DNA from 4 places in the Mesorhizobium sp. ES1-6 genome. Region 4 is predicted to be linked to each of the others. Evidence: predicted binding sites of a transcription regulator. Region 4 holds the regulator's gene; each other region holds the start of a gene.
What was found. The regulator PhoB, encoded in region 4, activates phosphate uptake and scavenging genes when phosphate is short. The targets are predictions, from matches to a motif close to TGTCATNNANCTGTCAT.

Region 1 (2,188 bases), on a different contig from region 4:
GAATTCGATGTTGGCGGTCATGCCGCCGAATTCGGGCGAGAACATCGAGCCCGAGCGGAGCGCCCGCACATTTGGGATCGGATCGGGGGTGATGGTGACCCCGGGCAGCTTGGTCGGATCCCAGAAGGATTCGCTCATGACGATGATGATGTCTGGCTTCTGGGCCGGCATCGAGGCGGTCACATCGGGCCTGTCGATCGCCGCGATTGCCTTGTCGGAATAGCCCGGCGGTGCCGAGACATGCGCCATCGGCACGTTGAGGGCAAAGGCCAGCGCAAAGCCGTTGGAGGCGTAGTTTTCCTTCTGGTCCCACATGATCGGGATGATCTGCAGCCGGTCCCTGGTCCACGAGAAGGTGGCGTAGTCCATGATCGAGACGAAGAAGGCGAGGAGCGGCACCGCCAGCGTCAGGCGAGCAAGGCGGCCCTTGCGGCTGAGGGCTGGAACCTTGCGGCGCCATAACCGCCAGCAGTAGACGAGCAGGGACAGGCCGGCGACGATGGCCACGACCATGGCGAGCGCGGTCATCGGCCGGTCTCGCACCAGGAGCGGCAGCAGGGCGAAGATCTGGCGGGCATAGAGGAAGTCGGTCGGATAGAGCGGATCGCCGAGATAATGCGACTTCTGGTGGCCGACAAAGGCCAGCGACAGGGTCAGCGGCGCAACGATCATCAGGCTCTGGTGACTGCGGCCGAGCACCGCATCGAGGCCGATCAGGATCAGCGCGAACACGACGATGGTGGTCCAGCCGGGCTTGAGCGGCTGCAGGAAGAAGGAGACGGTGCCGGCAACGTCACCGCGCACGATCAGCTCGATGGCGAACACCAGGACGGCGGCGATTGCCAGGCTGATCAGTCCGTAACGGACGACCGGCCATTTCCGGCCCGGCAGGTAGCCGGTGGACGGATCGTCTTCCAGGAACTGCGGCGCGGCATTGCCGGCACGTTTCAAACTCTTTGCCACTTCAACTTCCCACCCAAGGACAACCCAGTCATTCGATTGTCATATAATTGTCACGCAAAGCTAGCGCCTGTGACGGAAATAAGAAGAGCCAGCAAACGATTCGTGAGCGGTTTTCATCAGGTGTGATCGCCAAAAAGCCCTTTTGGAACAGGCACTCGCGCGCGCATGCATCCCTTGTGGTGTGGTGAAGTGGCTTGACTTGGCGGCCTGCCTTGCGTCACAGGCAGGGAAAATTCGTAGTATCAGGCAAGCAGAACCAGTTTGGGGAGCCTCGCATGGCCGTCGCATTCACCTTTCCAGGACAAGGAAGCCAGGCTGTCGGCATGGGCAAGGATCTCGCCGACAGCTTTCCAGAGGCGCGCAAGGTTTTCCAGGAAGTCGACGAAGCGCTCGGCGAAAACCTGTCGAAGTTGATCTGGGAAGGCCCCGAAGAGACCTTGACGCTGACCGCCAACGCGCAGCCGGCCCTGATGGCGGTATCGCTGGCGGCGATCAGGGCTCTGGAAGCGCGCGGTCTCTCGCTGAAGGACAAGGTCGCCTATGTCGCCGGCCACTCGCTGGGCGAATATTCGGCGCTCGCCGCCGCCGGCTTCATTTCGATTGCCGATGCCGCGCGGCTGTTGCGCATTCGCGGCAACGCCATGCAGGCAGCCGTGCCGGCCGGCGAGGGCGCGATGGCGGCGATCATCGGACTGGAGCAGGCCGATGTCGAAGCCGCCTGTGCCGAGGCCGCGCAAGGGGCGGGCAAGGTCTGCCAGATCGCCAACGACAATGGCGGCGGCCAACTGGTCATTTCAGGCGCCAAGGCTGCGGTTGAACTGGCGGCGAAACTGTGCACCGAAAAGGGCGCCAAGCGTGCGCTGATGCTGCAGGTGTCGGCGCCGTTCCATTCGGCGCTGATGGCGCCGGCGGCCAATGTCATGCACGAGGCGCTTGCCGACGTGGCCAAGACCGCGCCAGTCGTTCCCGTCGTTTCGAACGTCAGCGTCACCCCGACCAGCGAGCCCGACGAGATCGCCCGGCGCCTGGTCGAACAGGTGACGGGCCGCGTGCGTTGGCGCGAGACGGTGGAATGGTTCGGCCAAAACGGCGTCACCACACTTTACGAGATCGGCTCGGGGAAGGTTCTGTCCGGTCTGGCGCGGCGCATCAACCGCGATATCGCCACCGGCGCCATAGGAACGGCCGCCGACGTCGAGGCGGCGTTGGCCGCGCTCTGATCTTG
Region 2 (2,188 bases), on a different contig from region 4:
AAGACCGCCCGGCGTCATCAGATGCGGATCGGAGAGCTGGATGATTTTCATGGAACCGCGCACTGCCTTCCCGCCGGCGCCCATGGCATCGGCCGGAAGGCGGTCTGTCTCGACCAGTTCTACTGTGCCGTCCAGCCGCCGTCCATCGGCAAGGTCGTGCCGGTGATCTGCTTGGCCGCATCCGAACACAGGAACAATGCCAGGGCCGCAAGCTCCTCGACGGTGACGAATTCCTTGGTCGGCTGCGCGGCCAGCAGCACGTCGTGCTTGACCTGTTCCTCGGTCATGCCGCGCGCCTTCATCGTGTCGGGGATTTGCTTTTCGACCAGCGGCGTCCAGACATAGCCGGGCGCGATCGCGTTCACGGTGATGCCGTTCTGCGCGACTTCCAGCGCCACCGTCTTGGTCAGGCCAGCAATGCCATGCTTGGCCGAGACATAGGCCGACTTGAACGGCGAAGCGACCAGCGCGTGTGCGGAGGCCGTGTTGATGATGCGGCCCCATTTGCGGCTCTTCATGCCCGGCACCACGGCCTTGATGGCGTAGAAGGCGGCCAAAAGGTTGATGCGGATGATGGCTTCCCACTTGTCGTCGGGAAATTCCTCGATCGGCGCCACATGCTGGATGCCGGCGTTGTTGACCAGTATGTCGAGACTGCCGAACGCCGCTTCGGCGTCATGGATCATGGCGGTGACGGCGGCGCCGTCCATCATGTTGGCATCGGAGTAGCGGCACTTGACGCCGAAATCCTTCTCGATGCCGGCGCGCTCCTGCTCGATGGCAGCCGCGTCGCCCAGGCCGTTGATGGTGACGTTGGCGCCTTCGGCGGCAAAGGCGCGGGCGATCGCGAGGCCGATGCCGCTGGTCGAGCCGGTGACAAGCGCATTCTTCGAAGACAGGGAACCCATGGGGAGATCTCGCAAGAGGTGGGAGGGACTGTTGAGGGACATAGTTTGTGCGACGCAACATGACAATGCCACGGCCATGTGTCGGCTCGATTACAGCCCCGCGACGGCCCTTGCCGGCTCCGAGACAGGGCGTCGCCGAGGTGACACGGCATTGTCATGCTGCCATGCAACATATTTGCCAGCGCATTCGCGCGGGGTCATTTTCGAACCGTTGGGGGCACCTGGATGGATATCGCCGATGTCGTGAAGCGCGCCTATGCGATGCCGCTCACCAATCCTTCCTTCCCGCCGGGCCCTTACCGCTTCTTCGACCGCGAATATATCATCATCACCTACCGCACGACGCGCGAGGCGCTCGAAGCCGTCGTGCCGGCGCCGCTGGAAATCGACGAGCCGCTGGTCAAGTACGAGTTCATCCGAATGCCCGACTCCACCGGCTTCGGCGACTACACCGAGACCGGCCAGGTCATCCCGGTGCGCTACAAGGGCCAGCATGGCGGCTACGTCCATTCCATGTATCTCGACGACGACGCGCCGATCGCCGGCGGGCGTGAGCTGTGGGGGTTCCCAAAGAAGCTCGCCAATCCCAAGATCGTCCATGAGGGCGAGGTGATCGTCGGCACGCTGCATTATGGCAGCGTTCTGTGCGCCACCGGCACGATGGGCTACAAGCACCGGGAAGCCGATCACGATTCGGTGCTCGCCTCGCTCGCCGCCCCCAATTTCCTGATCAAGATCATCCCGCATGTCGATGGCACGCCGCGCATCTGCGAGCTGGTCCGCTACTACCTCACCGACATCACGTTGACGGAAGCCTGGACCGCGCCCGCCGCGCTCGACCTGCGGCCCCATGTCATGGCCGACGTGGCGAAGCTGCCCGTGCTCGACATTGTGTCGGCCGTCCACTTCAAGGCCGATCTGACGCTCGGCCTGGGCGAAGTCGTGCATGATTACCTCGCTGACCACAGCCGCCCCGCTGCCAGCGCAACCCAGCTGGAGAAAGTCAGTGCTTGAGCGTACCCGCAACAAGGCAGCCGCCGCCACCATCGAGGAAATCACGGCGCAGTATGACCGTATCGCGCTGGTCTTCCAGGGCGGTGGAGCGCTCGGTGCCTATCAGGCAGGCGTCTATCAGGCGCTGGCCGATGCCGGCTGCGAACCGAGCTGGCTTTCCGGTGTCTCGATCGGGGCGATCAATGCCGCGATCATAGCCGGCAACGAGCCGAGCCGCCGGCTGCAGCGGCTGGAACAGTTCTGGCAGACGATCTCCGGCCGCAAGA
Region 3 (2,188 bases), on a different contig from region 4:
GGCGCGGGGCCGATCGTAACCCGGCGCGACCGACAACGGCTAGCGCGATGTGGCGGCCGAAACAAGCGCATCCGGCAAAGGATTTGATCAGGGCCCGGGAGCAGACGTCGGCGATTTTTCCTGCCGTTGGCGCAGCCACGAAAAAGGGGCGCCCGAAGGCGCCCCGCTCGAACGGATGGTTATTTGCCAAACCCTACATGCCGAGATCGGACCGAAGCTCGGCCCTGGCCACTTCGTACTCGGCCTTGAAATCCTCCCGGTTGAGCAGGACCGCGGCGATGACGCTGCCGGAAATCTTGCCCATCTCGACGTCGGACGGATAATGGATGCCGCCGACGATTCGGTTGTGGGCGAACTCGGCCGCGCGGGCCATGATCTCGGCGCGCTTTTCCGGAACCATGTCGGACAGGATGATGCCCATCATCGTGCCGACGGTCGCGTGCCCTGACGGCCAGGAACCGGAGCTCGACAGCTTGACCACCGGCTTGACGAGATCGCTGAGTTGATGCGGGCGCGGTCGCTTCCAGACATCCTTTGCCGGGTCGACGACGGCGCCTTCGGTCTCCACCACGCGATCGAAGAAGGCGCTGAATTTCGGCAGCTTGTCCTTGTTGAAATTCGGCCCCATGACATCGGCGAAACGCCAGACGTTTTCCTCGGCATCGGCGATGGCGCGAGCTTCCATTTCGGGCGTGCGCGTGACCTGCATGGTCAGCACCTCGCCAAGCTCGGCCTTGGTCTGCGCCGAATCATTGGCCGGCGGCGGCGGCAGGATCATCGTCAGGTCGACATCCTTGTTGGTGATGAACGGTTTTGCGTCTTCGGCACGGGCCGCGGAGCCGACGACAAGCAGCAGCAGGCCTGCCGCGAGCGATGCGTATCTTTTCATGGGCGTGATCCTTTGATGAGAGCGCCGCAGGATCGCGATGTGCGGTGACGGCCATGTGACACCGCCGAGGCGTGGTGGTGTAATCCACCTCAAAAGCAGAAAGGGCGCCTCTCGACGCCCCACATTGTGCATTGAACGGCCAAGGCCTTTTGAGATTCAGGTCAGGCCGAGTCGAAAACGATGGTTTCCGAGAACCGGAGCGGAGCGTACTTGAAGTACGTGAGCACCGGAAGCGCAGGAAGCCATCGTTTGCAGACCGGCCTCACCTGAAGGTCAACAGGCCTTAGTGGGCGACGGCTTCCCAGACCTTGCGCTTGGTCAGATAGACCAGGGCGCCGAACAGAAGCAGGAACACCAGCACGCGGAAGCCGGTCTTCTTGCGGGCTTCCATGTGCGGCTCGGCCGCCCAGGCCAGGAAGGTCGACACATCACGGGCGTACTGGTCGACGGTTTGCGGCGAACCGTCGTCATAGGTCACCTGGCCGTCGGAGAGCGGCTTGGGCATCTTCAGCGACACGCCCGACATGAAGTACGGGTTGTAATGCGTGCCTTCGGGAATGACCATTCCGGCCGGCGGCTTCTCGTCATAGCCGGTCAGGAGCGAATGGATGTAGTCGGGGCCGCCCGCGTCATACTGGGTGAAGATGTCGAAGACGAACTGCGGAAAACCCCGTTCCACGCCGCGCGCCTTGGCCAGCAGCGACATGTCGGGCGGTGCCGCGCCGCCATTGGAGGCAGCCGCGGCTTCCTCGTTGGCGAACGGCGCCGGGAAATGGTCCGACGGCTTGCCGGGACGGTCGAACATGTCGCCAGCATCGTTGGGACCGTCATGGATGGTGTATTCGGCCGCGAACGTCTTGACCTGGGCGTCGCTGTAGCCGAGGTCCGACAGCGTGCGGAACGCCACAAGGTTCATCGAATGGCAGGCCGAGCAGACTTCCTTGTAGACCTTCAGGCCGCGCTGCAGCTGTGCCTTGTCATAAGTGCCGAACGGGCCAGTGAAGCTCCAGCTCATTTCCTTCGGTTCGTGGATCGGGAAATGCGTCGGAGCCGCCGCGTCGTGCGCCTCTTCGGCCGCGTAGGCGGCGGTGCCGGCGGCCACAAGGCCGATCAGCGCCAGCGAGGTGAGAATCTTTTTCATGCCAAATCCCCTTAGATTCTCTACCGCTCAGCCCTTGGTCTCAGGTGCTGCCGTGGCGCCCGCCGGATGCCCGCTGCCGCCCTTGTTCTTCTCGAGCACCGCTTCGGTGATCGAGTTGGGCAGCCTGCGCGGCGTCTCGATCAGGCCGAGCACCGGCA
Region 4 (2,188 bases):
GCTCTCGTGAAGCATATTGACGGCCTCTCCATCCACCAGAGCCAGGTAACGGTCGATGGCATTCTGCGCTTTGCCGCCGCCGCCTTTGGCGCCCCCACAACGCGGCACCGGCGCGACAAGCGTTTCCTTTTCCAGCGTGCGTCGTCGACCGCACGACAGAAACTGTCCGATCCCGACTTCGGCCCCAGTGAGTTGGCGGCGGTGCTGGGCGTTTCCCGATCGAATCTGTTCCGCCTGTTCGAGCCGCATGGTGGCGTGCAACGCTGGATGCTCGCGGAACGGCTAAGGGTGTGCTTGCAGAGCATTCTGCGATCGACATCGGATCACAAGATAGCCGCCATCGCCCGTAATCACGGGTTTCGCAGCGAGTCGCACTTCAGCCGCGCTTTCCAGAAGCGATACCAGATCAGTCCGAGTTCCGTCCGTGCTCTCAACCATGATTCAACGCGGATGGCGGCCTATGAGACCTTGCTGAAACAAGGCAACGGCAACGGCGGAGCGATCGTCGAGGGCTGGCTTGCCTCCCTCCGCGCCTGAGTCCGTCGAGCCGGATCCGTCGACACATTGATCGTGCGTCTCATCTTCGTGACCGAACGTCCCAAAATGCTCGTCAGTCTCGCGCGGGACCGTGACAGCACGACCGACTTCGCGGACAGGTATCTTTGGGGCTGATCTGAAGCGTTCCGACCCTCCACGGAGGCACGAATGCGCAGCGGAGCGAAAAAGGGGGCACGAACATGTCAGGCGAAGCGATCGAGATGCGGCAGGTCGGTCAAGCGGAGAACCCCACTCACCGGCAACCATCCTATCTGGAGCAGGCACTGGGCAGGGTCAGTCAGCTTATCGGATCAGCCGGCTCACGATCACGTCATGGGTCGGAGCCGGACGGTCTGGAAGCATTCGACATGCTCGGCGGCTGGAAGGGCTCGGACGCGAGCAGGCGCGACATCAGGTAGCGCCGCGGATTGTCCCTGGGACGCGCACGCATCATCTCTGCTGGTATTCGCGGGCGTATTGATGTTTGCCGTTATCATCTTTCGCACGCGCGCTGGCTGAGCGCGGCTTTAATCCTCGCGGATCGCGTAGCCCGCGCCGCGGATGGTGCGGATGACGTCGGGCATGCGGCCATTGTTGACCGCCTTGCGCAGCCGGCCGACATGCACGTCCACCGTGCGCTCGTCGATATAGATCGTCTCGCCCCAGACATTGTCGAGCAGCTGGCTGCGCGAGAACACCCGGCCGGGATGGCGCATCATGAATTCCAGCAGCCGGAACTCGGTCGGTCCGAGCCGGATTTCGCTCTTCTTGCGATAAACCCGGTGCGATTCACGGTCGAGCACGATGTCGCCGACCTTGAGCACGCTGGACAGCACTTCCGGCTTGGCGCGGCGCAGCAGCGCCTTGATGCGGGCCATGAATTCCGGCGTCGAGAACGGCTTGACCAGATAATCGTCGGCACCCGTCGACAGGCCGCGCACGCGATCGCTTTCCTCGCCGCGCGCCGTCAGCATGATGATCGGCAACCGCTCGGTCTCGGGCCGCATTCGCAGGCGCCGACAGAGTTCGATCCCGGACACTGCCGGCACCATCCAGTCGAGCACCAGGAGATCGGGGACGTTTTCCTGCAGCCGGATTTCGGCTTCATCGCCGCGCGTCACCACTTCGACCTGGTAACCTTCCGATTCCAGATTGTAGCGGAGGAGCACGCCAAGCGGCTCCTCGTCCTCGACCACCATGATGCGCGGCGCGATCATCGGCCTGTCACCCTGTTATACCGCCGGCGCCGACATCGCGGTCTCGTCCTGCTTAGGGCGATTGGCGGGCAGCTGCGTGCCGGTCAGCACATAGTATGCATTTTCAGCGATGTTGGTCACGTGGTCGCCGATGCGCTCGAGATTCTTGGCGCAGAACAACAGATGCGTGCAGGCGGTGATGTTGCGCGGATCTTCCATCATGTACGTCAGCAGTTCGCGGAATACCGAGGTGTATTTGACGTCGATGCGCTCGTCGTCATTCCTGAGTTTGGCCAGTGCCGACGCATCGCCGGCCGCATATTCCTCGACCACGCCATGCACCTGGATCAGCACCAGTTGCGCCATGGCGTCGATGGAATGCGAAAGGTCGCGCGGCGTGGCGCTGAGACCGACAGTGCCGACGCGCTTGGCGATGTTCTTGGCAAGGTCGCCGA

Region 1: the regulator PhoB is predicted to act here: its motif matches at 1,001-1,017, upstream of LB564_RS22300 (LTA synthase family protein).
Region 2: the regulator PhoB is predicted to act here: its motif matches at 987-1,003, upstream of LB564_RS19710 (acetoacetate decarboxylase).
Region 3: the regulator PhoB is predicted to act here: its motif matches at 934-950, upstream of LB564_RS14840 (acid phosphatase).

Annotation. Positions count from the first base shown of each region.
Region 1 covers NZ_JAIUGU010000010.1:33,147-35,334, forward strand. The annotation lists gene LB564_RS22300 (LTA synthase family protein) at 1-963, opposite strand, end outside; gene fabD (ACP S-malonyltransferase) at 1,239-2,183, shown strand.
Region 2 covers NZ_JAIUGU010000008.1:23,884-26,071, reverse strand. The annotation lists gene LB564_RS19720 (phosphodiesterase) at 1-51, opposite strand, end outside; gene LB564_RS19715 (3-hydroxybutyrate dehydrogenase) at 120-908, opposite strand; gene LB564_RS19710 (acetoacetate decarboxylase) at 1,134-1,922, shown strand; gene LB564_RS19705 (patatin-like phospholipase family protein) at 1,915-2,188, shown strand, end outside.
Region 3 covers NZ_JAIUGU010000005.1:52,251-54,438, forward strand. The annotation lists gene LB564_RS14840 (acid phosphatase) at 194-889, opposite strand; gene LB564_RS14845 (cytochrome c1) at 1,173-2,030, opposite strand; gene LB564_RS14850 (cytochrome b) at 2,058-2,188, opposite strand, start outside.
Region 4 covers NZ_JAIUGU010000003.1:611,728-613,915, reverse strand. The annotation lists gene LB564_RS11860 (helix-turn-helix domain-containing protein) at 1-537, shown strand, start outside; gene phoB (phosphate regulon transcriptional regulator PhoB) at 1,065-1,754, opposite strand; gene phoU (phosphate signaling complex protein PhoU) at 1,770-2,188, opposite strand, start outside.